Regions from separate parts of the Streptomyces sp. NBC_00872 genome, predicted to be linked through region 1. Evidence: riboswitches for the same ligand, from Rfam matches in the RefSeq annotation. Region 1 holds a riboswitch; each other region holds the start of a gene.

Region 1 (11,286 bases):
CCAAGAAGCGCCACCACAAGCGACGGCTGATCCAGCCGGAGTTCCTCACCCTGGCCGCGAGCCGGCTGAGGCCCGGGGCCGTACTGCACTGCGCGACCGACTGGGAGCCGTACGCCGAGCAGATGCTCGCGGAGCTGACGGCCCACCCGGGCTTCGAGAACACCCGGCCGGACGGCGGATACGCGCCCCGTCCCGCGTTCCGGCCGCTGACCCGGTTCGAGGGCCAGGGGCTCGACAAGGGCCATGCCGTACGCGATCTGCTGTTCCGCCGCGTACCGGATCTGCCGGAACGGCCGGGACACCCGTAACGGCCGGCACGGCCGGATCTGCCGGATCTGCCGGATCTGCCGGGACAGCCGGGACAGCCGGGACAGCCGTCCGCCTGACGCGACCTGACCGTAGGGCCCGCCCCGGGTCCGCCCGTAACCGGCGGTAGCGGCAGAGGCACCATCGCCAGTGTCAGTGGCTCTCGTTAGGGTCATCGGGTGTCGGAACCCTCGCAGCAGCGCCTCGATCCGGGCCCGGCGATCCCCGTCTACGAGCAGCAGGAACAGCTCGGTGACCTGTGGACCGCCGTACCGGACCCTGCCCGCAGGCGCTATCGCCCGCGCCGCGCCTTCTGGCGTCACCGGGCGGTGCGGGCGGGGGCCGTGATCACGCTGCTCGCACTCTGCGCGCTGGTGATCCTGGCGCTCGTGCGGGACCAGACCGGCACCGAGGGCTTTCTGGTCGGTCTCGGTCTCGCCGTGCTGCCCGTACCGCTCCTGATCGCGGCCTTCCGCTGGCTGGACCGCGTCGATCCCGGCCCCTGGCGCAATCTGCTGTTCTCGTTCGCCTGGGGCGCCTTCGCCGCGGCCCTGGTCGCGATCATCGCCAACACCTTCGCGACCCGGTGGATAGCCACCGCCACCGCGGACCCGGCGGGCGCGGAGTCCCTGGGCGCCACGGTGATAGCGCCGGTCGTGGAGGAGAGCGCCAAGGCCGCGGCGATCCTGCTGATCTTCCTGTTCCGCAGACGGGACTTCACCGGGCTGGTCGACGGGGTCGTGTTCGCGGGCTTCACCGCCACCGGCTTCGCCTTCACCGAGAACATCCTCTATCTCGGCAGCGCCTTCGGCGAGGACCAGACCGCGGACCGCACGGGCCTGCCCGCCATGACGGCGGCGACCTTCTTCGTACGGGTGGTGCTGTCCCCGTTCGCGCACCCGCTCTTCACCGTGCTCACGGGCATAGGTTTCGGGCTGGCGGCGATGGCGACCCGTCGCCAGAGGTTCCGGCGGTTCGCCCTTCCACCGCTCGGTCTGGCGCTGGCGATGGGGATGCACGCGCTGTGGAACGGCTCGACGTCGCTCTTCGGCCCGTTCGGCTTCTACGCCGTGTACGCGGCGTTCATGGTGCCGGTCTTCGGGCTGCTGACCTGGCTGGCGATCTGGAGCAGACAGCGCGAGCTGCGTACGGTCTCCGCCGAGCTGCCCGCGTACGCGGCTGCGGGCTGGCTGCCGGCGGCCGCGCCCCAGGCGCTCTCCTCGATGCGGGCGCGCACGGTGGCACGCGATTTCGCGGGCCGTACGTACGGGCCCCAGGCGTCCCGATCGGTCGGCGAGTACGAGGCGTTCGCGACGTCCCTGGCGTTTCTGCGCCACCACGCCCAGCGCGGCAAGGCCGGCCCGGACTTCGTCGAGCGCGAGCAGGAGCTGCTGCACCATCTCTGGCAGCGCAGGGAGACGGCGGGACCGGCGCTGACCTATGCGGCGCGGGCCACGGGCCGGGTGCCGGTGCCTCCGCCGTACATCGACTACGACGGCTACAACCCGTACCGCCAGTACTGACACGAACGTGGACGAACGTGCCGGTCAGGTCAGGTCAGGTCCCCTGCCGACGGCTGACGACTGACGGCTGGCGGAGGGGCGGGGGCCGGAAACGGGACCGGCGGCCCAGGCGTCGGGGGGCGAGCGCCGGAGCCGCCGGGGACCGGACTGTGCCAGTCACGCCACGGTGGTCGAATCGGGGACAGAGCCCCGGGCCCGGGTCAGGCCGTGGTCAGGGAGTCAGACCCGGGTCATGGGGTCAGACCCTGGGCAGGAAGCCAGGCCCGGATCATGGGGTCAACCCCGGGTCAGGGAGTCAGACCCTTGCTGCTCAGCCAGCTCATGGGGTCGATACCGGAGCCGCCCGCGGTGTGCACCTCAAGGTGCAGATGCGGCCCCGTCACATTGCCGGTCGCGCCGACCCGGCCGATGGTCTCGCCGGTGGTGACCTTCTGCCCGGCGGTGACGGTCATCGAGGACTGGTGGCAGTACCAGATCTCCGTACCGTCATCCAGCTCCAGGATGGTGCGGTAGCCGTACGAGCCCGACCAGCCGGCGGAGGTGACCGTGCCGCTGTGCACGGCCTTGACCGGGGTGCCCGTCGGGGCGGCGAAGTCCAGACCGGTGTGGTAGCCGGAGGACCACATGGAGCCGGACTCACCGTAGGTGGAGGTAATGGTGTACGAGGAGGTGGGAAGGGCGAAGCTGGCCGCCAGTTTCGCGAGGCGCTCCGCCTCCGCCTTGGCCTTGGCCTCCGCCTCGGCCTTCTTCTTGGCCTCTTCGATCTTCTTCTCGGCCTCGGTCTGCTGCTTCTTGGCCAGTGCCGCGGCCTGCTCGGCCGCCACGCGCTCCGCGGCCGCCTTCTCCGTCGCGTCGGCCTCGTTCTGCTGCTGCTCCGCCTGCTGGAGGATCCGGGCCCGCAGGGCCTCGCCCGCGTCCGTGGCGCCCTGCTCCGCGTCCGCGGCGGTCATACCGGCGGTGGTGAGCGGGGCGCTGGCCAGCAGGTCCGGCTCGGCCTCGTCCGCCGCCAGCGATCCCATGCCCGGGAGCGACCCGGCGTCGGGAAGATTGTCGGTGATGGCGTCGGGCAGGGATATGGAGACCGCGGGCTTGTCCTGCGCGGTGGCCATGCCGCCCGCGCCGACGGCGGCTATGACACCGACGCCGAGGACGGTGGAGCTACGGGCGAAGCCGTTGCGCTGCTTGCCGACACGATGCCTGCCGCGTACCGGGCGTACGGACTCCTCGGTCGGGTTCCACTCGCCCCATGCCCGTTCCGGCTCGCTGCCGAAGGAGGTGGTTTCGAAGGGGGCGGTGGGGGCAGGCTGATTGGACGCCACTGAGGCGCACTCCTTTCCTTCCTTCTCGCCTACCGGGTTAGCTGACGGGTTCGGAGCAGGAAGGTCTCCTACGGTCGCCCTGCGCCGCACGAGGCAGCGAAGAACTTCCGATTCACCCCAATTGGTGGTTCCCCGGTTCCCTTGCGGGATTCGGCGCATGAGCACGGTGCCGACTCTTACGACGGCTGGGACGACCGCGCTGCGTTATCGAACGTTAATAGAGACCAGGCCCTTATTCCAAGCCGTTCCCGGTGATCATTAACAACTTCGCATCGGACACACCAGGGCACATGCATACGCAATCGGGCGAGCTGACTTCCTTTCAGTACGCCCCACTTACCTGACGGTATGTCAAATGTTATGCGGAGGGATACCTGTCGATCACACACGGTGGTGACGGCGGACTCGGCGTCAGCGAACGGCGTCAGCGAACGGCGTCCGGCAACCGTCAGGGAACCCAGGCAACTGCTCCAGGGAACTGCTTCAGGGAACGAGGGGTATCGTCCTGCGCCGCTCCGGCTGCCCCTCCGTGGGGCGGTTCACCGCCAGCAGCGCCATGTCGTCCTGGCTCCCGCCGCCGGTGTGCAGCCGGACGTCGTCGATCAGCGCCTGGAGCAGTTCGTCGGGCCCCTGGAAGATCCGTCCGTCGAGCCGGTCGCTCGGCACATAGAAGACCCCGTGGGCGTCACGCGCCTCGGAGAGTCCGTCCGTGTAGAAGAGCAGCGTCGAGCCGGCCGGGTAGAAGGCCTGCTGGGCACGGTCCGGCCATGCGGCCAGTTCGCTCATCCCGAGGGGCAGCGCGGGGTCGCGCGTCTCCAGCATCCGTACCGCGCCGTCCTCGCACATCAGCAGCGGATCGGGATGGCCCCGGTTGACCAGCCGCACCACGCTCCCGTCGTGCGGGATCTCGGCGAGCACCGCCGTGGTGAACCCCTCGAAGGCGTCGAGCCCGCCCCGTCTGCTCCCGTCGCGGGTGAGCGCGCGCTCCAGCCGCTGCGCCACGCCCTCCAGCGATCTTTCCTGCTCGGCGGCCTCCCGGAAGGACCCGATGACGACGGCCACCGCCTCGACCGCCTCCAGCCCTTTCCCCCGTACGTCCCCCACCACCAGTCGTACCCCGTACGGCGTGTCCTGTACGGCGAACAGATCGCCGCCGATGAACGCGCCCTCCTGGGCCGCCTCGTACCGCGCGGCGATACGCAGCCCCCCGATCCGCTCGGCGGGTCTTGGCAGTACCGCCCGTTGAGCGGTCTCGGCGATGATCCGGGCCGAGGCGAGCCGCTGCCCGCTGCGGCGCAGTACCCCGCCGATGTAGAGCGCGAGAAGAGACACGATCACCACCGTCAGCAACTCACTGAGCGACTCCAGCGTGTTGAGCGAGTTGGCGTAGAGGTGCATCGACAGTTCGGCGCAGACCGCCGCGACGCTGATCAGCAGCGTGCCGATCAGCGGGTAGAACGGCGCCGCGACCAGGGGTGAGGCCGCGTACAGGGGGGCGGCGGTGACCCGCGTCGGGGTCGAGAGATCGAGGACTACCCCGACGCCGATCACCAGGACGGGGAGAAAGCGCACCAGCCGGCGGCTGGTACGGATACGGCTTTCCGGCATCGGTGACCCGTCGGCGGACATCGGACCGGTCAGATCGTCGGCCCGCGCGCCTCTGCCACTCAGGGTCTCCCTGAGCTTGCTCAGCTTCCCCACCAGTGGTCACCTGCCCGGTTCCGCCTAGGGCTGCGGACGGTACCGCGCCCCACCCAGGCTGGCCGCTGCCGTCCTCGGCGGCGACTCGCCGTCGGCCGAGTGGGCTATGGAGGAGGTCGGATCGCGACCGGCTCCTCAGCAGGTCAGACGGCCGGACGGCCGGACGGCCCGGTCGTTCGGTCATATGGCCGGTCGGTCGCCACGTCGGTCGCCGGGCCGGTGCCCGGTCGCCGCCGAGTCTGCCGACCGGCCGGCCGTACCGACCGGTCAGCCAGTCAGGTGGTGCTCGGCGTACACCTTCATGGCGTCCCGTACGAGCACTGCTGTCCCTTCACCGTACTTGTCATAGGCCGCTGTGAAGCGTGCATCGTCCACATACATTCGCGTCACGCCGATGACATAGGACTTCGTGGGTTCCGCCGTCACCGACAGCCAGTCGCAATGACGGCGGGCGACGGCCTGGGCCTCGTCGCTGTCGGCGGCGAGCCCCGACTCCCTCGCCCGTGCCCAGTCGCGGGCGATGGCCTCGTGCCGGTCCTGGAACCCCTGGCGTTCCTCCTCGCTGAGCGCGCGCCACCAGCGGTCGCCCTTCCGATACGCCTCCCGGCCCCATCGCTCGGTCACCTCCCGCTCGTACCGTGTGTGATCGAAGCCGTCGAGCACTTCCCCGGCCATGAGTTCCTCTCCCGTCCCGGTCTTGTGGAGAGTGGTCCGCACCGACGCGATCAGCCGCTCGACGCGCTCGCGCTCCTGCTCCAGCAGTCTGAGATGCGTGCGCAGGGCGACGGCCGTGTCCTGCCGGCCGTCGAGGACCCGGGCGATCTCCGACAGGCCGAGTCCCAGCTCCCGCAGCAGCAGAATCCGCTGGAGCCGGACCAGGGCGTCCTGGTCGTAGTAGCGGTAGCCGTTGCCGCCGGTGCGGCTGGGCATCAGCAGCCCCAGTTCGCCGTAGTGCCTGAGCGTGCGGCTCGTGGTCCCGGCCATCTTCGCGATCTCCTGGATCGACCACTCCATGACTTCGACGGTAGAACTTGACGCGGCGTAAAGGTCAAGCGCGAAGACGGGTGCGGTCCCGAAGACGGGTGCGGTCCTGGGGGCACGGACACACAGGCACGCGGGCACACAGACACGCGGAAACACGGGCACATGGGCACACAGGCACACGGACAGACAGGCACACAGCGAAGGCCCGGATCCACTTGGAATCCGGGCCTTCGGCTGTTGCCACTCTTTTCAGTAGCGGGGACAGGATTTGAACCTGCGACCTCTGGGTTATGAGCCCAGCGAGCTACCGAGCTGCTCCACCCCGCGTCGGTAAACACAACCTTACGCCATTCAGAGCAAGATCATTACCACTGGCCACGGGGGCACCACGGGGACCCGCCAGGCCGTGCCACGGCTCCCGTCATGGCCTCCGTCACGGCTCCCGTCATGGCCTCCGTCATGGCTCCCGTCACAGAGCCGTCGACGACAGAGCCGTCAACGCACCCTGGACTAGGCCGCCGTGACGACATCGGCCCGTACCGCCGCGGCCCACTCCACCAGAAGCCGCTGGTAACGCTCCTGCTCGGCGGAGGAGAGCGCGCTGCCGGCCCGTACCCACAGGGCGCGGATCTCCGCGTTGACCACGGCGGCGGACCGGACGGAATCGCACGCGGACGGGGAGTCCGACGCGGCACCGGACACGGCACTCGCTATCGAACCGGACAAAGGAGCCGAAGAAGCGGAAGAAGCGGAAGAAGAAGCTGACGGGGAAGCGGAGTGAGAGGAGTGAGCGGACGAGGAAGCGAACATAGGAGACAGGCTACGGCCAGCCACTGACAATCGGCGGAGCGTGTCCCCCTACGCTTGGACCGGTGATCGAAACCATCGTGTTCGACGTCGGCGAGACCCTCGTGCGCGACGACCGCTACTGGGCCTCATGGGCCGACTGGCTGGGTATTCCCCGGCACACCATCTCCGCACTGGTGGGCGCCGCCACCGTCCAGAACAAGGACAACGCCGACGCCCTCCATCTGATCAAGCCCGGTATGGACATCGGCGAGGCCAACCGGGCCAGGGAGGCGGCCGGGCGCGGCGAGCATCTCGACGAGTCCGACCTCTACCCCGACGTACGGCCCGCCCTGGCCGGTCTCCGGGCCCTCGGTATCCGTGTCGTGCTCGCGGGCAACCAGACCGTCAAGGCCGGTGATCTGCTGCGCCGCCTCGATCTGCCCGCCGATCTGGTGGCCACCTCCGCAGAGTGGGGCGTGGCCAAACCGGCCCCGGAGTTCTTCGGCCATGTCATCGAGGCGGCGCGGGCTGCGCCCGACAGAACGCTGTACGTGGGCGACCATCCGGCGTACGACCTGTTCCCCGCCCAGCGGGCCGGCCTGCGCACCGCCCATCTGCGGCGCGGTCCATGGGGCTATCTGTGGGCGGACGATCCGGAGGTGGTGGAGGCGGCGGACTGGCGGATCGACAGCCTGACGCAGCTCACGTCGATCGCGGCGACGGTCCCACCGGACTGAGCGAGCGGGGCGCGGGCGCCGACGGGGGGCTCGGGCGGAGGCTCGGCGGGGGCGCGGGCGCCCAGCCGGGGGGCGGACGCCTGCGGGCGCCCAGCCGGGGGGGGACGCCGGCGGGGGCTCGGCGCCAGCGGGGCTCCGGGGCGCGGAGGATGATCACCTCATACGACGCTGTACCTCGGCTGTACCCCCTACGACAGCTGTACCTCATACGACGCTGTATTCGTGCGCGGGACCGCCCTGCCACTCCACCCACTCCGGGTCGTCGAGCAGTTCCCAGGCATCGGGCAGACCGGCCAGCCGCAGGAATTCGACGAGATGGGTGTCGGAGTGGGCGAGCCCCATGATCCGCCCACGGACCGTGACCCGCCGCCCGCCTGTCCCCGACGCCCGGTGGACGACGATCGGTGCATCACTCATAGGGCCAAGAGTGCGACCTTCCCGCCCGCCGCGCAGCCGCTGGGAAGCTACGTTCTGATCACACCCGTCGCACCGTTCCGATCATCACGCTCCCGCCGCCCTGGGCCCGCCGGACCGGGGCTTGCCGGACCGGGGCCCGCCGGACCGGGACTTGCCGGACTGGGGCCCGCCGGGCCGCGCGCGCCTGCGGACCGCGTACACGGCGGCGCCGGCCGCGAGTACGGCGGCGCCCGACACGACCGAGGACAGGGGCAGGGCGAAGGCGAGGAGCAGACAGCCGACGAGTCCGAGTACGGGCACGGCGCGCGGTGGGCGCTTCTCGGTGCGGGTGAGGGTGAGGGCGGCGGCGTTGGCGACGGCGTAGTAGACGAGAACCCCGAACGACGAGAAGCCGATCGCACCGCGCACATCCACGGTGGCGGCGGCGAGGGCGACGACCGCTCCGACGGCGAGTTCGGCGCGCTGCGGCACCTTGAAGCGCGGGTGCACGGCGGCCAGAACATGCGGCAGGTGCCGGTCGCGGGCCATCGCCAGGGTCGTACGCGAGACGCCGAGGATGAGCGCGAGCAACGAGCCGACGGCGGCGACGGCCGCACCCACCCGTACCACCGGCGCCAGACCGGGAACGCCCGCCGCGCGTACCGCCTCCGCGAGCGGGGCCGTTGCGTCGGCCAGCCTGCCGGGGCTCAGGACGGAGAGGACGGCGAGCGCGACACCGGCGTACACGACCAGGGTGATGCCGAGGGCGAGGGGGATCGCGCGCGGGATCGTACGGGCGGGGTCGCGGACCTCCTCACCGAGCGTGGCGATACGCGCGTACCCGGCGAACGCGAAGAACAGCAGCCCGGCCGCCTGCAACACCCCGCCGAAGGTGACGGCCGTGGCGAGGGCGGAGGGACTACCGGTACTCCCGGTACTCCCGGTCAGGCAGGCGACGACCACGGCGGCGAGCACGGCCAGTACGACGGCGACGACGGCTCTCGTGAGCCAGGCGGACTTCTGCACCCCGACACAGTTCACGGCGGTCAGCGCCACCACGGCGGCGACCGCCACCGCGTGCGCCTGCCCCGGCCAGGCGTAGGCGCCCACGGTCAGCGCCATCGCCGCGCAGGAGGCGGTCTTCCCGATCACGAAGGCCCATCCGGCGAGATACCCCCAGAAGGGACCGAGCCGCTCACGGCCGTAGACGTACGTTCCACCGGAGGCCGGGTAGAGGGCGGCCAGCCGGGCGGAGGAGGTCGCGTTGCAGTACGCCACGGCGGCGGCGATCGCCAGCCCTGCCATCAGCCCGGAACCGGCCGCCGCGGTGGCCGGGGCGAGCGCGGCGAAGATGCCCGCGCCGATCATGGCTCCCAGACCGATGGTCACGGCGTCGAACAGCCCGAGCCGCCGGACGAGTTCCCCCGTACCGAACGTGCCCGAGGCACCGGACGAGCCTGACGGGCCTGATCTCCCCGACGGTCCCGACGCCCCTGTGCTCGATCGGTTCACGACGGGCGCGGGGTGGCGACATAGAGATACGGCGCGGACACCCCGGCACTGTGATGGGCGGCGGCGGCCAGCGCGGTCTCGAGCCGGGCACGCGGCTTCATGGCCAGCGTGGCGGTCGCGTGCAGAGCGCCGAGGGCCAGTTCGTCACCGCATCCGACGGCCGCGTAGCCGTCGGCCGACTCGGCCACCTGATAGTCGCTGTCTATGGCGAACAACCGCCCCCGCACCCCCACCAGAAAGGTCCCGGCCTGCTCCTGCTCGGACTCCTTCCGCGCCCAGCCGCCGTCCTTGAGGCAGGTCCGCAGGGCGTTGACGAATGTCGTGACCATGAACCGATCCAGATCTCCCTTGGGCCGCGGCACCTTGAAGGCGTGCTGGAGCAACTGTCCCATCCGGAAACTGGTGGTGAAGCCCATGGCGTAAGGACCGTTGGTGAACACCTTGGGATCGCGGCGGACGGTGAGCTGGTATCCGGCGACCCCGGCGGAGTCACCCCCCAGATAGACACGCTTCTTGTGGACCAGTCCGACTATCACCGTCACGTAGGCCTCCGAGATCTCAGCGGATCGCAGGTGCGAGGGGCACCGTCCGCCGATGGTCCCGCAGCCCTCCACCCCCACGGAAGAAGCCCCTGGGCAGCCGTTCGGCTGTCGATGAGAGCCGGGCAGACGGCCGGCCCCCGCCCGACGGGGTGCCCGAGACCCGAGACGGGAGGCCCGACGCCCGAGGCCCTCCGCTCGAGGCCCCTCCCAACCTCCCCCTCCCACCCTCCGCCCCTCTATCCCCCTGCCCCCTGCCCTCTACCTCCGGGAACGACAAGACCCCTCCACCCGGCTCCTGGCGGGCCGGGCAGAGGGGCACTCTGTCTGTCGGGTCCAGACTTTCGGTCGTGTCCAGACTTCGGATCCAGACTTTGTCAGTCGTCGAGCAGCACAGTCTGCTCCAGAAGATCCTCGATCGAGTCATCGATCGACCCGATGCTCACCAGGGGCGAGTCCCCCTCGTGTTCGGCGGCAGTCGCGGCCCCGGCGGATCCGAGGATTCCGGCGAGGACCAGACCCGAGACCGCCACAGCTCTGCACATACGCATATTTTCTCTCCCACGCTGTTGAGTACCTGGGGAACGCGCGCCCACGACCGGGCACGCGCCGCTCTGTCTCCCGTCGAACGGAGCCCGACGGGCCGACCGGACACCGGACGCGCTCACGGCGTCGCCGGCGTACCCACCGGCCTGATCGCGCCCCGCCGTCCGCTACACCACCACGATGGAACCGGCGAACCGTCCGCCTTCACACCTGGCGACGGGACCGAGGGGGAAAACGACCGTGCCGCCACCGGCATTGCACTGGTACGCCAGCACAAGATCTCCGGGACCGGCAGCCGCCGGCGAGGGAACAGCCGCCGTGGCGGTCCCTGCGAGACCGACGACCACGGACAGCCCCAGGCCGACCGTGGCCAGGGATGCGAGAGTTCGACGCATAGGGGACTCCTTGTTCGACGCGCCACGGAGATACCGCGACACGGAACGAATTCCACCTTCCGCCTCGAACAACTTCGAAAAGTATGATTCTTACTTCTATCGGGTAAGCGCCATTTGCCGCCGTCATCGGCGGCCTCCGAACCGGACGCTCGCGTGAGCGCGCTGGAGCGGAGTTATCGGTATGTGGGACCGGCCGATGTGAAAGCCGCGGTCCGGCCTGGCAGCGACGGTTTCCGGATCCGCTCGGCAGCGGACTTCGACGGCTGGATCGCGCAGCGACCGGCGGCGGAGCTGGCCGAACCGTTCACCTTCGTGGTCGACACGGACGGCGTACTGCGGCTGGCGCCGCGGCGAAGCGAGCATGTGGCGTGCGCGGGCGGAGGATCGGTCCTGAGCGCCGGCGAGATTGGCTTCGTCCGCGAGGCAGGTCGATGGGTGGTGGGCGAGGTCAGCAACCACTCGACCGGGTATTGCCCGGACGTCACCTCGTGGTCGGCGGTCGCCCAGGCTCTGGATCGCGCAGAGCTCGGGCGGCCGTC
Region 2 (11,286 bases), 2.6 Mb from region 1:
CCGACTCGTGCGGCTCCTGGACGGAGGCCGTGATCACCACATCGTCGTGGGCCGCGGCGACGACATCGCCGATCCGTCCGTACACCCGCTCGTCCACCGTACCGGGCGGTCCGAACCAGCCCTCGGCGATCGACTCCTCCCGGCTCGCCACCCAGAACCGGTCGCCGAGCACCTCGCGCCAGACGGCGAGGACATCGGACTCGGCGCCCGGCACGGCGTAGACATGACGGGCCCGGCCCTCGCCGCCGAGCAGGGCCACCCCGGCGCGCAGCTCCCAGTCCTCGTCGAAGTCGATGCGCGACTCCTCGTCGAAGGGGATGTCGATCATGCCGTGGTCGGCGGTCACATAGAGCGCGGTACGGGGCGGCAGCCGCTCGGCGAGCCGCTGGACGAGCCGGTCGACATACATGAGCTGGCCGCGCCAGGCGTCCGAGTCGACGCCGAAGCGATGGCCGTTGCCGTCGACCTCGCTGTAGTACGTGTAGACCAGCGACCGGTCCCCCGCGGCGAGTTGCTCGGCGGCGAGATCCATCCGGTCCTCGCCGGAGAGACGGCCGTGGAAGGTGCCGCCGCTCAGCGCGACCTCGGTGAGCGGGGTGTTCTCGAAGGTCGGGGAGGACACCTGGGCCGTATGCACGCCCGCGGCGTCGGCGAGCCGGAAGACCGTGGGATACGGCTGCCAGACCTCCGGCGCGGTCCAGGGCTTCCAGCGGAGCTGGTTCATCAGCGCGCCGGTCGCGGGGTCGCGGACGGTGTAGCCGGGCAGTCCGTGCACGGCGGGCGGCAGCCCCGTACCCACGGAGACGAGAGAGGTCGCGGTGGTGGCGGGGAAGCAGGTGGTCAGCGGACGGCCGGTGGAACCGCGGGAGGTGCCGAGCAGCGAGGTCAGATACGGAGCCTCGTCCGGATGGGCCCTGAGCTGCTCCCAGCCGAGGCCGTCGATCAGAAAGACGCAGTTCCGGTCGGCCGGGGTCAGTTCGGGAATGGCGGCGGTCAGATGCGGTACGCCCTGACCGGCCGCGAGGGTGGGCAGCAGATCGGCGAGCGAGCCCGTGCCGTACTCGGGCAGCGGCGCGGAACCGAGAGCGAGCGGGACGGGGTCCTGCTCCTGCCAGAGGGCCTCGGCGGCCATCAGCGGCCGGTGGCCGTGGCGGCCGTCGTGGCGGCGGTGGCTTCGGAGAGCGCCTGGGCGAAGACGAGCGTCTGGCGAACGGTGTCGGGACCGTCACCCGCCTCGCTGACCCGCAGACTCAGATCGTCGGCGGTGGAGCTGCCGGTGTAGCCGTGGTCCGCCTCGCAGTTGGGGTCGCCGCAGGCGGCGGGCTCCAGATCGATCCGGGAGACGGCGCCCCAGCCGATGGTGAGGACGACCTCGCGCGGCAGACTGCCCGGGGTGTACGACTCCGGGTTGGAGACGACCCGGCTGACCACGACGGACGAGATCCGGTCGAGCTTGACCGACTCGGTGGAGGTGGTGGCGTACGGGGTCGGGGAGCTGGTGTCGGCGGTCTGCTCGTCGGTGTGGCTGACGATGAAACGGTGGGCGGTCAGGACGAGGACGGTGACATGCCGGCGCACCTCGTTGGCGTCGAAGGTGGTCTCCTGGTGCACCACGTACGACGCGATCTGCTCACCGCCGACAGCGGCCTCCACCGCTTCGGCCACGAGAGCCGGGTAGTAGCCGCTGCGCTCGATCGCCGTGCGCAGCCCCTGGGTCGTCGTACCGGTCTTCGCCATGGCCCCCATCCTACGGGGGCGGGATGGCTGCCGGAGACGCCCAGGAGACCCGGTCCGTCCCGGTGACTTCCCGGTGACTTCCCGGTCTGCGCCTCGGTGACCTCTCAGTAGCTGGGGAGCCTGCGCGGGCCGAGATCGTCGCGGGCGGGAGGCGGCGCGAGGCGGACGCCCGCGTCGAGGACGGAGAGTCCGCGGGTGGCGACGACGACCGGTTCCAGGGTGACGGAGACGATCTCGGGATGGTCGTCCACCAGCCGGGACACCCGCAGGAGCAGTTCCTCCAGGGCGGGGGTGTCGACCGGGGCGGACCCGCGCCAGCCGAACAGGAGGGGGGCCGTCCTGATGGAGCGGATCAGATCGGCCGCGTCGCGGTCGGTGGCGGGTACGAGCCGGTGGGCGAGATCGCCGAGCAGTTCGGAGGGCGCGCCGGCCAGTCCGAAGGAGAGTACGGCGCCCGCGGCGGCGTCGATGGCGGCGCGTACGACGGTGTCCACCCCGCGCGGGACCATGGCCTGGACCACGGGTCTCAGCTCGTCGGGACCGCCGAGCGCCTCGGTCAGCTCGCGATAGGCGAGACGCAGTTGTGCCTCGTCGGCGAGGTCGAGCCGTACGCCGCCGAGGTCGGCGCGGTGGCGGAGGTGGGGCGCGGTCGTCTTGAGCGCGACGGGGTAGCCGAGCCCGGCGGCGGCGAGTGCGGCGGAGTCCGGGTCGGGCGCGGGCAGGGTGGGCCGTACGGGGACGCCGTACAGGGCGAGCAGCTCGTGCGCGTCGGCCGGGGCGAGACGCGTCCCGCGCGGGTCGGCGTCCTCGCCGAGCAGCCGCTCGATCAGCGCGGCGGCCCCGCCCTGGTCGATGGCGTCGTCGATGGTCTCGGGCACTTTCCCTGGCCGCCCGGCCTCCCGCCGCCACCGCGCGTACCGCACGGCCTCGGCGAGCGCCCGCACGGCCCGCTCGGCGGCGGGATAGGCGGGAATGCGCGAGACGGCGCCGTGAGTGCGACCGTCATGACTGCGGCTGTCGTGACTGCGACCGTCGTGACTGCGGCTGTCGTGACTGCGGCTGTCGTGATCGTGGCTGTCGTGACTGCGGCTGTCCTGCGGAACACCGCCTCCGGGGCGCGGGGGAACGGCCGGTGTGGCACCTCCGGGGCCCGCGGCGTGACCGGCGCCACTGGTGTGACCGGCGCCGTCGCCGGATACGGCTGTCGTCGGCGGCCCGGTGGCCGGTCCCGTGTCGGGTGCGGTCTGAGCGGCGGGCGCGCCCGCCGGAGGCGAGAGGGCTTCCGGGAGGCCGACGATCTCCACATGGACCACCGCGACCGGCTTCGACGGGGTGCGGGAGGCCGCCTCCCTGAGGGCCGTGCCCAGGGCGCCGCCGTCGGTGGGGTCGAGCGTGCCCGTCTCGCCGACATGGGGGATCGCGGTCACCACGACCGCGTCGCACGCGTCGTCGGTGAGGGCGTCCGCGAGCGCGACACGGAAGTCCGCCGGGGTCGCCGCCGTCGTGAGGTCACGGGGACGGAGCGGGCGCAGGCCCTCGGTGAGGCAGGCGTCGTAGGTGAGCAGACCGAGCGACTCGGAATTGCCGAGGATCGCGACACGCGGACCCGCCGGCAGCGGCTGGTACGCCAACAGCAGTCCCGCGTCGACCAGTTCGGTGACCGTGTCGACACGGATCACTCCGGCCTGCCGCATCAGCGCGGAGACCGTCGCGTCTGGGATACGGGTGACCGGGACCGCGTGTCCCGGTGGCGCGCTGCCGCTGTGGCGCGCGCCCTTGACCACCACGACCGGCTTCACCGCCGCCGTACGCCGGGCGAGCCTCGTGAACTTCCGCGGGTTGCCGATCGATTCGAGATAGAGCAGGGCGACATCGGTGTCCGGGTCCTCGTACCAGTACTGGAGGATGTCGTTGCCCGAGACGTCCGCGCGGTTGCCCGCCGAGACGAAGGACGACAGGCCCGCGCCGCGCCGGTAGAGCCCGGAGAGCAGCGCGATCCCGATCGCGCCGGACTGGGTGAAGAGACCGATGCGCCCCCGCTCGGGCGGCTCCGGCGCGAGCGACGCGTTGAGCCGTACCGCGTCGGCGGTGTTGATGATCCCGAACGCGTTCGGGCCGATGATCCGCATTCCGTACGAACGGGCCTGCCGCACCAGCGCGCGCTGCCGCTCCCTGCCCCCGGGACCGCTCTCCGCGTAGCCGGCGGAGAGCACCACCAGCCCCCGTACGCCGTGTTCGCCGCAGTCCGCGACCGCCTCCGGCACCCGTTCCGCCGGTACGGCGAGCACCGCGAGATCGACGGGCTCGCCGATCCGCCCGACGGACCGCACGGCGGCGACCCCGTCGATCTCGGTCCTGTCCTCCTCGAAGGCGTGGTTCACCGCGTACGTACGGCCGGTGAAGCCCGCGCCGAGCAGATTCCGCAGGACCGTACGGCCGACCCCGCCGGGCGCGCGCCCCGTGCCGACGACGGCGACCGACCCCGGCGCGAGCAGCCGCTGCACCGAGCGCGCCTCGGCCCGCTGTTCACGGCCGCGCTGCACCGCCAGCGACTCCGCGGTCGGTTCGAGATCGAGTGTGAGCCGTACGGAACCGTCCTCGAAGCTGCGCTTCTGTGTGTACCCGGCGTCCCGGAAGACCTTGATCATCTTGGCGTTGGCGGGCAGCACCTCCGCGGCGAAGCGCCGGATGCCCCGCTCGCGGGCGACCGCCGCGATGTGCTCCAGCAGGGCGGAGGCGATCCCGCGCCCCTGGTGCGCGTCCTGGACGAGGAACGCGACCTCCGCCTCGTCGGCGGGCGCGGACGCGGGCCGCCCCCGGTCGTCGATGCGGTCGTACCGTACGGTCGCGATGAACTCCCCGCCCACCGTCACCGCGAGCCCCACCCGGTCCACCTGGTCGTGGTGGGTGAACCGGTGCACGTCCTTCGCGGACAGCCGCGGGTAGGGCGCGAAGAACCGGTAGTACTTCGACTCGTCGGAGACCTGCTCGTAGAAACTGACCAGCCGCTCGGCGTCGTCCGTGGTGATGGGCCTGATCCGGGCGGTGCCCCCGTCGCGCAGGACCACGTCCGCTTCCCAGTGATCCGGGTACGCGTGGTCGGGGTACGCGTGGTCGGGGTACGCATGGTCCGGCGGCTTCTGGTCCGGCGGGGTCTCCATGGCCAAAGCCTACGGCGGGAGCGGGGGCGGGACGGGGCCGGAACGGGGACACTCCACATCACATGAGACTCTGGGCCGGACATCGTTTTTCAGACTTTTGAGACTTGAAGGGCAACACCATGGCTGAGCGCCGCGTCAATGTCGGCTGGGCCGAGGGGCTGCACGCCCGACCCGCGTCCATCTTCGTCCGTGCCGCCACGGCCGCCGGCGTCCCCGTGACGATCGCGAAGGCCGATGGCGACCCCGTCAACGCCGCGTCGATGCTCGCGGTGCTCGGTCTGGGCGCGCGGGGCGGCGAGGAGATCGTGCTGGCTTCCGACGCGGACGGCGCGGACGCCGCTCTGGACCGGCTGGCGAAGCTGGTCGCCGAGGGACTGGACGAGCTGCCCGAGACGGTCTGAACCGTCCGCACGGCCCGGCTATCCGGCGGTCGCCGGACGGCCCGACAGCCGTCGGGCGGTCGGCCGTCATTTCGCACGGCGGAGCCGCGGTGCGCCGAATTCGGCGCACCGCGGCTCCGTCTTTTCGTGCGGGCAGCGAAGAATAAGCCGCGCTATTCCAATTCTTTGTATACGGCGAGAATGTTAAGTGCGAGCACTCGCGGTGTTTACAACATGTTGCGAAGCCCTCACCTTTTCCCGGCCGCGCTCGGCCCGGCGCAGCCGGTGCACCGCCGCCGTGCGCTCCGCGTGCAGGGCGGTCAGGGACCGCGCGCGCTCCGCGTCGCCGCGCGCCACCGCGTCCACGATCGCGCCGTGCTCCGCCCAGGACTCCACGGGATGCGCGGGCTGGTCGACCACATACATCCAGGCGATCTTGTGCCGGAGCTGGGTGAGCGGGGCGGTGAGCGCCGGACTCCCCGACGCCTGTGCGAGCGTCTCGTGGAACCAGGCGCCGAGCGAGCGCAGATCCTCGCCCTGGCCCCGCCTGGCCCTCTCCTGCCCCAGTCTGACCAGGCCACGGAGCACCTTGAGATGGGCCTCCGTACGGCGCTGGGCGGCGCGGGCCGCGCCCAGCGGCTCCAGCAGCTGCCGTACCTCCAGGAGGTCCGCCGCCTCCTGGTCCGTGGGCTCGGCCACACACGCGCCGACATGGCGGCGGGTGGTCACGAAGCCCTCGGACTCCAGCGTGCGCAGGGCCTCGCGCACCGGGACCCGGGAGACGCCGTAGCGCCGCGCGAGCTGCTCCTCGGTGAGCCGGCTGCCCCGTTCGAATACACCGGAGACAATGTCGTCGCGGATCGCCGTGCATACCGAGTGCGCGGGAATGCGCATGTCCGAACCTCCGACTTAATCCGCGCGAAACGCTGCCGATCGACGCCTGTTCCGTGACTCTATTGCAATCAACGCGGATTTCCGATGGGTGCCCGGAATCAATAGATATCTTTTGGCCAGCGGCCGGCTTCGGTCAGACGTTCACACCGTGTGCGCGCAGATAGGCGACGGGGTCCATGTCGGAGCCGTACTCAGGGTCCGTCCTGGCCTCGAAGTGGAGATGCGGTCCGGTCGCGTTGCCGCTCGCGCCGGAGAGACCGATCCGCTGTCCCGGGACGACGGTCCCACCGGCGGAGACGGCGATCGAGGAGAGATGGCCGTACTGGGTGTAGGTGCCGTCGGTCATCCGGAGCACGACGTTGTTGCCGTACGAGCCGCCCCAGCCGGCCTCGACGACGGTGCCCGCGCCGACGGCCACCACCGGGGTCCCGGACGCCGCGCAAAAGTCGACGCCCGAGTGGCTGCCGGAGGACCAGAGCGAGCCGCCGGTCCGGTAGCCGGTGGTGACGTACGAGCCGGTGACGGGGAGCCGGAAGGCGTTGAGGCGCCTGCGCTCGGCGGCGCGGGCGGCGCGCTGCCTCTCCGCGCGGATCTCCTTGGCACGGGCCTCGGCCGCCCGCCGGGCCTCGGCCTTCGCCCTGGCCCGTACGGCGGCCTGGTGCTGGGCCTCGGCCTGGGCGTCGATCGCGTCGGCGAGGGAGTCACCGATGACCAGGGCCTGGGCCAGCCCGGTCCGTCCGGAGGCCCGGGTGTCCGGCTCGGCGGCGTGCGCCGGGGCGGCCAGGGCGCTGATGACACCTGTCGCGGTGAGCGTCGCGGCGCCGGCGGCGCCCATGCCCCTGCGGGTCCGACGGCTCCGGGCACGATGCTTGCCGGTGGCACGGGTGAACGCCATGTAGCGGTTGGTCCTTTCCCTCCTTCTCGCCTACCGGGACAGAGGGTGGGAGCAGGAAGGTCTCCTACGGACACCTCGGCGCGGGTGTGCGCCAAGGCGTCCGATTCACCCCGGGGACTGCGTGTGGGTCCCCGGCTCCCCAGGCTCGCGCCTGACGGGGACTCGGCGATGGCTGTCCGATGCCGCGGTCGCGGCGGGGTGCTGGCGAACAGCCGGACCGACGCTAAGCGGCTCATCTTTCAATCACCAAATGGACAGGGTGTTTTGTAGCGCACACCACAGGGCAGACAGGCAACCTCCCCACTAAAGCGGACATATGAGGAAACCCCGGTGACGGGTGTCACCGGGGTTTATCTCACCGACGGATTTATCGTTACCGGGCTTATCGGGCTTACCGAGCAGAGCTCCAGCGATCGGAATCGGTCACCGGTGACCGTTCGGTCAGCCGACTGGTCAGCCGATCGGTCAGCCGGAGACGACCGTCACTTCTCCGATACCGAGAGCCGTGACCGGCTCCTTGATCTGCTCGGCGTCCCCGACGAGCACGGTGACGAGCCGGTCCACCGGGAAGGCGTTGACGGCCGCGGCCGTCGCCTCGACCGTGCCGGTCTCGGCCAACCGGGCATAGAGCTGTGCCTGGAAGTCGTCCGGGAGGTGCTGCTCGACCTGGTCCGCCAGCGTGGCGGCGACCGAGGCGGCCGTCTCGTACTTCAGCGGCGCCACGCCCACCAGATTCTGGACGGCCACATCACGCTCGGCGTCGGTGAGACCGTCGGCCGCGAGGGTGCGCAGCACCTTCCAGAGGTCGTCCAGCGCCGGACCCGTGGACGCGGTGTCCACGGAACCGCTGATGGCGAGCATCGCGGCACCCGTCGGCCCGCCCGGCTCCGAGGGGGCGGACGAGCGCAGCACCTGCCCGAAGGCCCGCACCCCGTAGGTGTAGCCCTTCTCCTCGCGCAGCACCCGGTCGAGCCGGGAGGTGAGCGTGCCGCCCAGACAGTAGGTGCCGAGCACCTGGGCGGGCCAGACGCGGTCGTGCCGGTCGGGACCGATCCGGCCGATCAGCAGCTGCGTCTGGACGGCCCCGGGCCGGTCCACGATCACCACGCGGCCGGTGTCGTCGGCGGTCACGGGCGGTACGGGGCGCGGCTCGGCGGTGTCACCGGTCCAGGTGCCGAGGGTCTCCGCGAGCACCTCGTCCAGATCGACGCCGGTGAGATCGCCGACGACCACGGCGGTGGCCGTGGCGGGACGCACATACGCCTCGTAGAAGGCCCGGACGGCCGCGGCGTCGATGCGCTCCACCGTCTCCTCGGTGCCCTGGCGCGGCCGGGACATCCGTGAGGCGGCGGGGAACAGCTCCTTGGAGAGCTGCTTGGCGGCGCGGCGGCCCGGGTTGGCGGTCTCGTGCGGGATCTCGTCGAGCCGGTTCCGTACGAGCCGCTCGACCTCGCTGTCCGCGAAGGCGGGGGCGCGCAGCGCCTCGGCGAGCAGGCCGAGTGCCTTGGGCAGCCGGGAGACGGGGACCTCCAGGGAGATCCGTACACCCGGGTGGTCCGCGTGCGCGTCGAGGGTGGCGCCGCAGCGCTCCAGCTCGGCGGCGAACTCCTCGGCGCTGTGCTTGTCGGTGCCCTCGGAGAAGGCGCGCGCCATGATCGTGGCGACACCGTCGAGCCCCTCGGGCTCGGCCTCCAGCGGGGCGTCGAGATTGATCTCGACGGCCACCACCTGCTGTCCCGGGCGGTCGCAGCGCAGCACCGTCAGGCCGTTGTCGAGCGCACCGCGCCCGGGGGCGGGGAAGGCCCAGGGCCTGGCCTCGCCGGCGGTCGGCTGCGGATGGAAGTCCATGGTCACGGCAGCGTCGCTCACTGGTCCGTCCCCTCGTGCTCGTCGGTCTCGTCGCCGGCCGTGCGCGCCGCGTCGGCGGCGTCCTCGGAGGCGAGCGGTTCGTACACCAGCACCGCCCTGTTGTCGGGGCGCAGCCGTGCCGCGGCGACGGCGCGCACCTCCTCGGCGGTGATGTCCAGCACGCGCGTGACGGCCGTCAGCGCGAGCTGCGGGTCGCCGAAGAGCACCGCGAACCTGCACAGCTCGTCGGCGCGGCCCGCGACCGTGCCCAGCCGGTCCAGCCACTCGCGCTCGAGCTGGGCCTGGGCCCGCTCCATCTCCTCGGCGGTCGGTCCCTCGGCGGCGAGCCTGGCCAGCTCCTCGTCGACGGCGGCCTCGATCCGCGGGACCTCGACCCCGCCGGACGTCTTCACATCCAGCCAGCCGAGGGAGGGGGCGCCCGCCAGACGCAGCAGTCCGAAGCCCGCGGCGACCGCGGTCCGGTCCCGGCGCACCAGCCGGTTGTGCAGCCGGGAGGACTCGCCGCCGCCGAGGACGGTGAGCGCCAGATCGGCGGCGTCGCACTCGCGTGTGCCGTCCTGCGGCAGCCGGTAGGCGGCCATCAGCGCGCGCGCCGGGACCTCCTCGTGGATCTCCTCGCGCAACTCCCCGCCGATGGTGTCGGGCAGCGTGCCGTCGCGCGGCGGCTGCTTGCCGTCGTGGGACGGGATGGAGCCGAAGTACTTCTCGACCCAGGCGAGCGTCTGCTCGGGGTCGATGTCACCGACGACCGAGAGCACCGCGTTGTTCGGCGCGTAGTTCGTACGGAAGAACGCGCGGGCGTCCTCCAGCGTCGCCGCGTCCAGGTCGGCCATCGAGCCGATCGGGGTGTGGTGGTACGGATGGCCCTCGGGGTAGGCGAGCGCGGTCAGGCGCTCGAAGGCCGTGCCGTACGGCACGTTGTCGTAGCGCTGGCGGCGTTCGTTCTTGACGACGTCCCGCTGGTTCTCCATGGACTCCTCGTCGAGCGCGGCGAGCAGCGAGCCCATCCGGTCGGCTTCCAGCCAGAGCGCCAGCTCCAACTGGTGGGTGGGCATGGTCTCGAAATAATTCGTCCGCTCGAAGCTGGTGGTGCCGTTCAGCGAGCCGCCGGCGCCCTGCACCAGCTCGAAGTGGCCGTTCCCCTTCACCTGGGCCGACCCCTGGAACATCAGGTGCTCGAAGAGGTGGGCGAGTCCCGTACGGCCCTTGACTTCATGGCGTGAGCCGACGTCGTACCAGAGGCAGACCGCGGCGACCGGGGTCAGGTGGTCCTCGGAGAGCACCACGCGCAGGCCGTTGGCCAGGCGGTGCTCAGTCGCTGTCAGGCCGCCGGAACCGGCCTGCGCTGTGGCCGTGTGACCCATGGGCATGTACGTCCCTTCGATCGCGATATGGAGAAGTCCTGCCACTGTATGCAAGCGTGCCGACACCTGGCGAAGTTCCCGGGTGTCACACCCGCGCCGGACGTCCCGGCGGACGTCCCGCCGGACATCTCGGCGGACACCTCTCCGAGGTCTCGCCGAGGTCCCGCCGGGGCCTCTCAGCGGTCTCCCGGGGGCTCTCAGCGATCTCCGGGCGGGCTCCCGGGGACCTGTGGACGGCCCCTCGCCGCATCCCCAACGACGGGTCGAGGTCGGCGTTGTCACTGGCTCGGTCCACAATGGTCGGCGTCAGCTAGAGAAGTTGCCGTACAGGACCTGTGAAGGAGCCGCAGCAGCGATGGCCCGCCGCAGCACGAAGACCCCGCCGCCGGAGGACTTCGAGGAGAAGATCCTCGACATCGACGTGGTCGATGAAATGCAGGGCTCCTTCCTCGAGTACGCGTACTCGGTGATCTACTCCCGGGCCCTGCCGGACGCCCGGGACGGCATGAAGCCGGTGCACCGCCGCATCGTCTACCAGATGAACGAGATGGGCCTGCGCCCCGACCGCGGGTATGTGAAGTGCGCTCGTGTCGTCGGCGAGGTGATGGGCAAGCTCCACCCGCACGGCGACGCGTCGATCTACGACGCGCTGGTCCGGATGGCACAGCCGTTCTCGATGCGGCTGCCGCTGGTCGACGGACATGGCAACTTCGGCTCGCTCGGCAATGACGACCCGCCGGCCGCGATGCGCTACACCGAGTGCCGGATGGCTGACGCCACGTCACTGATGACGGAGTCGATCGACGAGGACACCGTCGATTTCGAGCCGAATTACGACGGCCAGGAGCGAGAACCGGTCACGCTTCCCGCCGCCTACCCCAACCTCCTGGTCAACGGCGCCTCCGGCATCGCGGTCGGTATGGCGACGAACATGCCGCCGCACAATCTGGGGGAGGTCGTGGCGGCGGCACGCCATCTGATCAAGC
Region 3 (8,211 bases), 2.8 Mb from region 1:
CGAGTTCACCGAGCGGACGGCCGGCGGGACCCGCACCCTCGATCCGTACTCCAAGCTCCTGGAGGAGCGGATCATCTTCCTCGGCACCGCCGTCGACGACACCGCGGCCAACGATGTGATCGCGCAGTTCCTCCATCTCGAGTACGCCGCGCCCGACCGGGACATCTGCCTCTACATCAACTCCCCCGGCGGCTCGATCAGCGCCATGTCCGCGATCTACGACACGATGCAGCTCGTCACCTGCGACGTGGAGACGACCTGTCTCGGGCAGGCCGCCTCGACCGCCGCGGTACTGCTGGCGGCCGGCACCCCCGGAAAGCGGATGGCACTGCCCGGCGCCCGTGTCGTCGTCCAGCAGCCCGCCATCGAGGAGCCCGTCCGGGGCCAGCCGTCCGATCTGATGATCCACGCGGAGGAGATTCTGCGGCTGCGCGCCGTGCTCGCGTCGCTGCTCGTACGGCACACCGGCCAGAGCGAGCCGCGAATCGCCGAGGACATCGAACGGGACAGGATCTTCACCGCCGCCGACGCGAAGGCGTACGGTCTGATCGATCACGTGGTCCAGAACCGCAAGACGTCCCTCGGCGCGACCCACCCCTTCGGATCCCCCGGCGGGCGGTGACACGCCGATGCTGCCACCGGAACTGCCCCCGCTGCCCGCACTGACCCGCGCCGAGGGAGATCTCGTCGACAGCTTTCTCCATGTCCTCGATCTGCTGGGCCGGATCAACCCGGCGCGCGGCTCGGACACCTACAGCGCACTGCGCGCGGCCCAGGCGCTGCCCGCGCAAGCGGTCGCGCTGCGGGACGCCCTGACGGCGATGCACATGCGCGGTGAGACAGAACTGCACGCGGCGACGCTCGCCCGTGCGCTGCGCGTGCTCGACGGTGAGCGACGCGCCGGGCGCGTCACGATGCCCCCCGAAGACACGACTTGAGCCCGTTTCCGTTCCCGTATGGACGCGTCCGTACGGGAGCGGCTCGGCCTTTCGGGGGACGGATCTTCCGGACACTCCGGGGGACCCAAGTTGCGCGAAGCGGCCGGACGCGGGAAGCACCTCCCAACCGCCGCGCAGGTATGGGCCTCATCAGGGTCCGGGCCCCCGGTACGACACACCGCTTCGCCACCCGTACGGATCAGACGTGACGAACTTCACATAACGTCGTTGCGTCTCGGAAATCATCTGATTACGCGTCAAGATCCCTGGGACGACAAGCCCCCGCCACCCCCGGCGGGGCGGTCCGGGCGGACGCCGAGTCCTGCCGCCGTTCCGGATGTCTGGTCGACAGGAGTGGATCGGCAGGAGTGGAGGACCCGAGCAGTACGGGACGACCACGTATGCGTACATGGGCCGTCCCTTGGGGTGAAGCCGCTCACGCGGCCGGGCATCTTCGCCTGTCCGAACCCGACAGGTCATCCTTCACAGGCGGCTGACGAAGGGTTGCGCATGAATGCGCAGACATATGTCCCGTCTCTGCTGTCCCGGGCCGGTGCCGTATCGGTCCTCACCCTCGCTACGGTCGGGGGAACGATACTGGCACCCGGCGCCACGCCCGAGGCCCATGCCGCCGCACGCGCCGTCAAGGCGCTCCGGGTGGCCGCCTCCAAGGAAGGTTCGCCGTACCAGTGGGGGGCCACCGGACCCCATCGCTTCGACTGCTCGGGCCTGACGCTCTACTCGTTCAAGAAGGCCGGCAAGAAGCTCCCGCGCACCGCTCATCAGCAGTACAACGGGACCCGCCATATCTCGGCGTCCCACCGGCGCAAGGGCGACCTGGTGTTCTTCCACGCGGGTGGCTACGTCTACCACGTCGGTATCTACGCGGGCCGCGGGAAGATCTGGCACTCGCCCAAGACCGGTGCCCTGGTAAGGCTCGAACGGATCTGGTCCCGGAGCGTCATGTACGGCCGGGTGAACTGAGCGTGGCACGTTCCGCACCGGCCGGTGCGCGCCCGGCCGGTCCGGAACGGCCCCCCGAGAAACATGTCCGGTCCCCCCCTGGACCGGCGCACGGCACCCGCCCGGTCCTGACCGGGCGGCCCACCACCCCGCCGGTGACCACCGGCGTACGGAACACACGCGGCCGGTCCCAGGCCGTCGTGGAACAGCACGCGTTCCGTCCCCCCGCCGGCACGGGGACGGAACGCCCGGATCCCCGGCCGCACCAGGCCGGTACAAGGAACACACGCGGCCCGTCCCAGGCCGCCGCGGAACGCCCCGTGTCCCGTCCCTGGCCAGGACGGGACACGGGCCCGCGCCGACAGCACAGCGCCGGACACGGACCGTGCGCCGGCCCGTCCCCCGCCCTCTCCCCACCGGGAGGCGGGACATGGGACACCGGACGTGCGGCACGGGACACGCACGCGGATGTCCGCCGCCGTGGGCCGGTCAGCTCTGGACCGGGACCGTCCAGGGCAGCGCGATCCAGACCGTCTTGCCGCCCTCCGAGGTCGGTGTGACGGACACTTCCCCGCCGCTCTCCGCCGCCAGCGAGCGGACGATCACCATGCCCCGGCCGTTGTCCTGCTGCACGGCCGCCGGCAGCCGCTGCGGCCAGCGCGGATGGCTGTCGGTGACTCCGACACGGAGTCGTTCGTCCCGGTCGAGCACGATCTCCACGGTGAACGTGGGCGACTGGCCGAAGGTGTGCTGCACGGCGTTGGTCGCGAGCTCAGAGACGATGAGCCGCACCGTGTCGGCCGTCTCCGCCCGGCCCGGCAGACCCCACTCCGTCAGCAGGTCCGCGACATATCTTCGCGCCGCCGGTACCGACGCGGGATCGCTCGGAAGCGTGATGGATGCTTCCTGATGGTCTGCCATGGCGACGCCGTCCCTTTCCCGCCGGACCTGACTCCGCCGCAGTGCGGATGACTGCGCGGACGGCCTCGGACTGTGCTCAGCGTGCCACTCATCCTGCCGTTCACACGGCCGATCCACCGAGATCTGCATATATCTGTCGCTCGAAGTGGTGAACTCTGCTACGCGAGACCGTATTTGGGCGGCGAAAAGATAACTTCTCCGCCGCGGCGCACTCGGCGCCCACGGACGCTTACCGGAGCGGGTCGGCGAAGGGATCTATTCATGCGGCATATTCCGGCGGTACGCCGGCGCAGGCTCGGGGAGGAATTGCGCAGACTGCGCCAGCGGGCGGGGCTGACGAGCGGCGAGACGGCGCGGCTGCTGGGCTGGCACCAGTCGAAGGTGAGCCGGATCGAGACGGGCGTCAGCGGGGTCAAGGACGAGGACCTGGAGGGGCTGCTCGACGCCCTGGGTCTCACCGATCCCCAACTGCGGGCGCTGCTCGGCGCCTTGGCGGGAATCGCGGGCGGCGGCCCCGGGTGGTGGAAGGCGTACGGAGGGGTGATCCCGCCCCGCTACCGGGACTTCATCAGCCTGGAGTCACAGGCCTCCACGGCCCGTACGCTGGAGACTTCGGTGATGCCGGGGCTGCTCCAGACGCCCGACTACGCGCGTGCGGTGACCAGGGCGGCGCTGGACGGTCTGCCCGCCACGACGGTCGACTCCCTGGTCGAGGTACGGCTCGCCCGCCAGGAGTTGCTGCACTCCGCGACCCCGCTCGAACTCCACGCCGTACTCGACGAGGCGGTGCTCCGGCGCGAGGTGGGCGGTCCCGGGGTGATGCGGGGTCAGCTACGGCGTCTGTCCGAGCTGGCCCGGCTTCCGCAGGTCTGTCTCCAGGTCCTTCCGTTCACTTCGGGCGGCTATGTGGGACTCACCGGTCCTTTCGTTATCTTCTCATTCCCGGGCATTACTGATCTGGATTTGGTCGTTCTCGACCATTTGACGAATAGCCTCTATCTGGAACGGAAAGAAGACCTTGAGGCGTACTGCGCCGCGTTCCGTACGATGCAGGCGCATGCCCTCTCGCCCGAAGAATCATTGGATCTCATCGCCGGGATCGGTGACGGCGCGTAGGGAGCATCATGACCGCTTACCTCGCACAGCCCCCTGTCCAGACTCCATCCTCCGCCCCCCTCACACCCCCCGCCCCTACAACGACTTCCCCGGTGGCCCCCCTGGCCACGGCCGCCACGGCCGCCCGCTGGCGGCGCAGCAGCTACAGCACCGGGGCGAACAACTGCGTCGAGTCCGCGCGCGTCGGCGCGGACGCACTGGCTGTACGGGACTCGAAGAACGTGACCCGGCCTCACCTCTCCTTCTCGGCCGCCGCGTGGACGTCCTTCGTCACCGCGCTGCGCGAGGAGGACATCGCGTACTGACCGACCTGCCCGACCGGCCCGACCGGGCAGGACCAGGTCAGACGGCGGTCGCGTCCGCGGGCGCGACCGCCGTGATCGTCCGTACCGCCGTATCGATCTGATCCTCCGTCAGATCAGCGCGCGCGGTGAGCCTGAGCCGGGAGATGCCGTCCGGCACCGACGGCGGGCGGAAGCACCCCACGGCCAGCCCTCCGCCCCGGCAGTCGGCGGCCCAGCGCACGGCCGCCTCCGGTGACGGCGCCTGTACGGAGACGACGGCGGCGTCCGGTGGCGCGGCGGTCAGCCCCGCCGCTGTCAGCCGTCGGTGCAGCGTACGGGCGACCTCACGGGCACGGTCCGCCCTGCCGGGCTCCCGGCGCAGCAGCCGCAGACTCTCCAGCGCGCCGCCCACGGCCGCCGGCGCGAGTCCCGTGTCGAAGATGAACGTCCGCGCGGCGTTGACGAGATGCTCGATGACCCGGGCCGGGCCGAGTACCGCACCGCCCTGGCTGCCCAGGGACTTGGAGAGGGTGAGGGTGGCGACCACGCCGGCCGCGCCCGCGATGCCCGCGGCGTGCGCCGTACCCCGGCCGCCCTCGCCGAGCACGCCCAGACCGTGCGCGTCGTCGACGACCAGCGCGGCTCCCCGGGCCCGGCAGACCCCGGCCAGTTCCGCCAGCGGCGCGGCGTCACCGTCCACCGAGAACACCGCGTCGCTCACCACCAGCGACCGCCGCCCCGGATGCGCTTCGAGTGTCTTGCGCACGGCGTCGGGGTCCGCGTGCGGTACTACCACGGTCTCGGCACGAGAGAGCCGGCAGCCGTCCACGATCGAGGCGTGGTTGCCCGCGTCGGAGAGGAGCAGCGAGCCACGGGCCGTCAGCGCGGTGAGGGCGGCGAGATTGGCGGCGTAGCCGGAGGAGAGGACGAGCGCGGCCTCGAAGCCGCAGAACTCGGCCAGTTCACGCTCCAGTTCGGCATGGAGGGCGGTGCTGCCGGTGACCAGCCGGGAGCCCGTGGCGCCCGCGCCCCAGCGGCGGGCGGCGTCCGCCGCCGCACCGGTCACCGCGGGATGGCGGGCGAGGCCCAGATAGTCGTTGCTCGCCAGATCCAGCAGGGCGGAGTCGGCCGGGCGCGGGCGGAGCGTACGGACGAGCCCCGCCGTCCTGCGGCGGCGCGCCTCGTCGTCGGTCCAGTCGAAGGGATCCGCCCGGTCGGAGGAATCGGTCCGGTCGGAGGAATCGGTCCGGTCGAGGGGATCCTGCGCCATGGTGCGGTCCTTTTGTAGGGTGCGCACAGACTTTAACCGTGGCCGGACCGGGTCAGGATGTGGCCATGCACACACTTCGTTCTGGTGGTGTTGTCAGGTTCCTCCCTGGCTTCGAGGTGCCCGGTTAGGCCAGGATCGGCACCATGGACCTGCTGAACACACTGGTGGAGAAGGGCCTGCGGCGCGAGCTGCCGACCCGCGAAGAAGCGCTCGCCGTACTGGCGACCTCCGACGACGATCTGCTCGAAGTGGTGGCCGCGGCCGGGAAGGTGCGCCGCCAGTGGTTCGGGCGGCGGGTGAAGCTCAACTATCTGGTCAATCTGAAGTCCGGGCTCTGCCCCGAGGACTGCTCGTACTGCTCGCAGCGGCTCGGATCCACGGCGGAGATCCTCAAGTACACCTGGCTGAAGCCCGAAGAGGCGTCGAAGGCGGCGGCGGCCGGTGTGGCGGGCGGGGCGAAGCGGGTCTGTCTGGTGGCGAGCGGACGCGGTCCGACGGACCGTGATGTCGACCGGGTCTCGCGGACGATCGAGGCGATCAAGGAGCAGAACGAGGACGTCGAGGTGTGCGCCTGTCTCGGGCTGCTCTCGAACGGGCAGGCGGAGCGGCTGCGGGCCGCGGGGGCCGACGCGTACAACCACAACCTCAACACGTCCGAGGGCACGTACGGGGACATCACCACCACCCACACCTACGCCGACCGGGTGGACACGGTGCGCCAGGCGCAGTCGGCCGGTCTCTCCGCCTGCTCGGGTCTGATCGCCGGCATGGGGGAGAGCGACGCGGATCTGGTCGATGTCGTCTTCTCGCTCCGTGCGCTCGACCCGGACTCGGTGCCGGTCAACTTCCTGATCCCGTTCGAGGGCACACCGCTCGCCAAGGAGTGGAACCTCACCCCGCAGCGCTGTCTGCGCATTCTGGCGATGACCCGGTTCGTCTGCCCGGATGTGGAGGTCCGGCTCGCGGGCGGACGTGAGGTGCATCTGCGCTCGATGCAGCCGCTCGCGCTCCATCTCGTCAACTCGATCTTCCTCGGCGACTACCTCACCAGTGAGGGCCAGGAGGGCAAGGCGGATCTGGAGATGATCGCGGACGCGGGCTTCGAGGTGGAGGGCGCGGGCACCACGACGCTGCCCGAGCACCGGGCGGGCGGCTGCGGGCCGTGCGGGGACGGTGAGGCGGGGGCCGGGGCCTGCGCGGATCTGTCGGACCGTACGCCCGCGGCAGCCGCGGCGACCGCGGCGGGCGGCGAGGAGCCGCCGGCCGGAAACGATCCTGCGGCCCGCCGGGATCTGGTCGCCGTACGCCGCCGTGGCGCCGGCACGGATCTGGCGCCCAATGCCTGAGCTGTCCCCCGGCGAACTGCTGGACCTGGACCGGGCCCATGTCTGGCATCCGTACGGGCCCATGCCGGGCCGCGTCGCGCCGCTGGTCGTGGAGTCCGCGTCCGGGGTACGGCTGCGCCTGGCCCAACCCGCGCACGGACAGCGCGAGTTGGTCGACGGCATGGCGTCCTGGTGGTCGGCGGTCCATGGCTACAACCACCCGGAGCTCAACGCGGCGGCGCGCGGTCAGCTCGACCGGATGAGCCATGTGATGTTCGGCGGGCTCACCCATGAGCCCGCCGTACGGCTCGCCTCCCTGCTGGTGGAGATCACGCCCGAGCCGCTGCGCCATGTCTTCCTCTCCGACTCGGGCTCGGTGGCGGTCGAGGTCGCGGCGAAGATGTGCCTCCAGTACTGGCGGTCACTGGGACGTCCCGAGAAGCGGCGGCTGCTGACCTGGCGCGGCGGCTACCACGGCGACACCTGGACGCCGATGTCGGTGTGCGATCCGGACGGCGGTATGCACGAACTGTGGTCGGGGCTGCTGCCCCGGCAGATCTTCGCGCGGACGCCGCCGGCCGGGTACGAGGAGACCTACGCGGAGGAGCTGCGCACACTGATCGCCCGGCACGCGGAGGAGCTGGCGGCGGTCGTCGTCGAGCCGGTGGTACAGGGAGCGGGCGGCATGCGCTTCCACTCCCCCGAATATCTGCGGGTGCTCCGGGAAGCGTGCGACACGCACGGTGTGCTGCTGATCTTCGACGAGATCGCGACCGGGTTCGGGCGTACGGGCACGCTCTTCGCCGCCGATCAGGCCGGTGTGTCGCCCGATGTGATGTGTCTGGGCAAGGCGCTGACCGGGGGCTATCTCTCCATGGCGGCGACGCTGTGCACCGCGCGGGTGGCCGACGGCATCTCGCGCGGGGAGGTGCCCGTACTGGCCCATGGACCGACCTTCATGGGCAATCCGCTGGCCTCGGCCGTCGCCCGCGCCTCGATCGAGCTGCTGCTCGGCCAGGACTGGGAGGGGGAGGTCAAGCGGATCGGCACGGGCCTGCGCGACGGGCTCGCCGAGGCCGCCTCCCTGCCGGGGGTACGGGATGTCCGTGTGCTCGGCGCGATCGGTGTCGTCCAGCTCGACCACGAGGTGGACATGGCGGCGGCGACCGAGGCGGCGGTGCGCGAGGGTGTCTGGCTGCGGCCGTTCCGCGATCTCGTCTACACGATGCCGCCGTATGTGACGGGTGACGACGATGTCGCACGGATCTGCCGCGCGGTGACCGCGGCGGCGCGGAAGGGCTGAGCCATGCCCGTGTTGATCGTGACAGGAACCGGGACGGAGATCGGCAAGACCGTGGTCACGGCGGCGGTCGCTGCGGCGGCGCTGGCGCGCG

What was found. Region 1 has a riboswitch for cyclic di-AMP ahead of OG214_RS21090 (M23 family metallopeptidase). Riboswitches for the same ligand answer to the same signal wherever they lie in the genome.
Region 2: it holds a riboswitch for cyclic di-AMP, as region 1 does, so the genes downstream of both, OG214_RS09975 (M23 family metallopeptidase) here and OG214_RS21090 (M23 family metallopeptidase) in region 1, are expected to answer to the same signal.
Region 3: it holds a riboswitch for cyclic di-AMP, as region 1 does, so the genes downstream of both, OG214_RS33105 (C40 family peptidase) here and OG214_RS21090 (M23 family metallopeptidase) in region 1, are expected to answer to the same signal.

What each region holds. Positions count from the first base shown of each region.
Region 1 is NZ_CP108806.1:4,924,233-4,935,518, reverse strand. Features, by position in the region: gene trmB (tRNA (guanosine(46)-N7)-methyltransferase TrmB) at 1-308, shown strand, start outside; gene OG214_RS21095 (PrsW family intramembrane metalloprotease) at 486-1,829, shown strand; gene OG214_RS21090 (M23 family metallopeptidase) at 2,117-3,148, opposite strand; cyclic di-AMP (ydaO/yuaA leader) riboswitch at 3,160-3,314, opposite strand; gene OG214_RS21085 (PP2C family protein-serine/threonine phosphatase) at 3,632-4,777, opposite strand; gene OG214_RS21080 (MerR family transcriptional regulator) at 5,117-5,863, opposite strand; tRNA gene OG214_RS21075 (tRNA-Met) at 6,087-6,160, opposite strand; gene OG214_RS21070 (hypothetical protein) at 6,344-6,535, opposite strand; gene OG214_RS21065 (HAD family hydrolase) at 6,706-7,359, shown strand; gene OG214_RS21060 (hypothetical protein) at 7,564-7,776, opposite strand; gene OG214_RS21055 (APC family permease) at 7,861-9,156, opposite strand; gene OG214_RS21050 (hypothetical protein) at 9,264-9,809, opposite strand; gene OG214_RS21045 (hypothetical protein) at 10,184-10,351, opposite strand; gene OG214_RS21040 (hypothetical protein) at 10,520-10,747, opposite strand; gene OG214_RS21035 (hypothetical protein) at 10,901-11,286, shown strand, end outside.
Region 2 is NZ_CP108806.1:2,331,948-2,343,233, forward strand. Features, by position in the region: gene OG214_RS09950 (alkaline phosphatase family protein) at 1-1,132, opposite strand, end outside; gene OG214_RS09955 (DUF5998 family protein) at 1,132-1,737, opposite strand; gene OG214_RS09960 (GNAT family N-acetyltransferase) at 1,842-4,898, opposite strand; gene OG214_RS09965 (HPr family phosphocarrier protein) at 5,018-5,299, shown strand; gene OG214_RS09970 (GntR family transcriptional regulator) at 5,483-6,172, opposite strand; gene OG214_RS09975 (M23 family metallopeptidase) at 6,306-7,067, opposite strand; cyclic di-AMP (ydaO/yuaA leader) riboswitch at 7,080-7,245, opposite strand; gene OG214_RS09980 (M16 family metallopeptidase) at 7,533-8,915, opposite strand; gene OG214_RS09985 (pitrilysin family protein) at 8,933-10,306, opposite strand; gene OG214_RS09990 (DNA topoisomerase (ATP-hydrolyzing) subunit A) at 10,656-11,286, shown strand, end outside.
Region 3 is NZ_CP108806.1:7,726,668-7,734,878, reverse strand. Features, by position in the region: gene OG214_RS33115 (ATP-dependent Clp protease proteolytic subunit) at 1-622, shown strand, start outside; gene OG214_RS33110 (hypothetical protein) at 630-938, shown strand; cyclic di-AMP (ydaO/yuaA leader) riboswitch at 1,242-1,445, shown strand; gene OG214_RS33105 (C40 family peptidase) at 1,449-1,922, shown strand; gene OG214_RS33100 (ATP-binding protein) at 2,391-2,822, opposite strand; gene OG214_RS33095 (helix-turn-helix domain-containing protein) at 3,084-3,938, shown strand; gene OG214_RS33090 (DUF397 domain-containing protein) at 4,031-4,243, shown strand; gene OG214_RS33085 (8-amino-7-oxononanoate synthase) at 4,281-5,492, opposite strand; gene bioB (biotin synthase BioB) at 5,636-6,838, shown strand; gene OG214_RS33075 (adenosylmethionine--8-amino-7-oxononanoate transaminase) at 6,831-8,120, shown strand; gene bioD (dethiobiotin synthase) at 8,124-8,211, shown strand, end outside.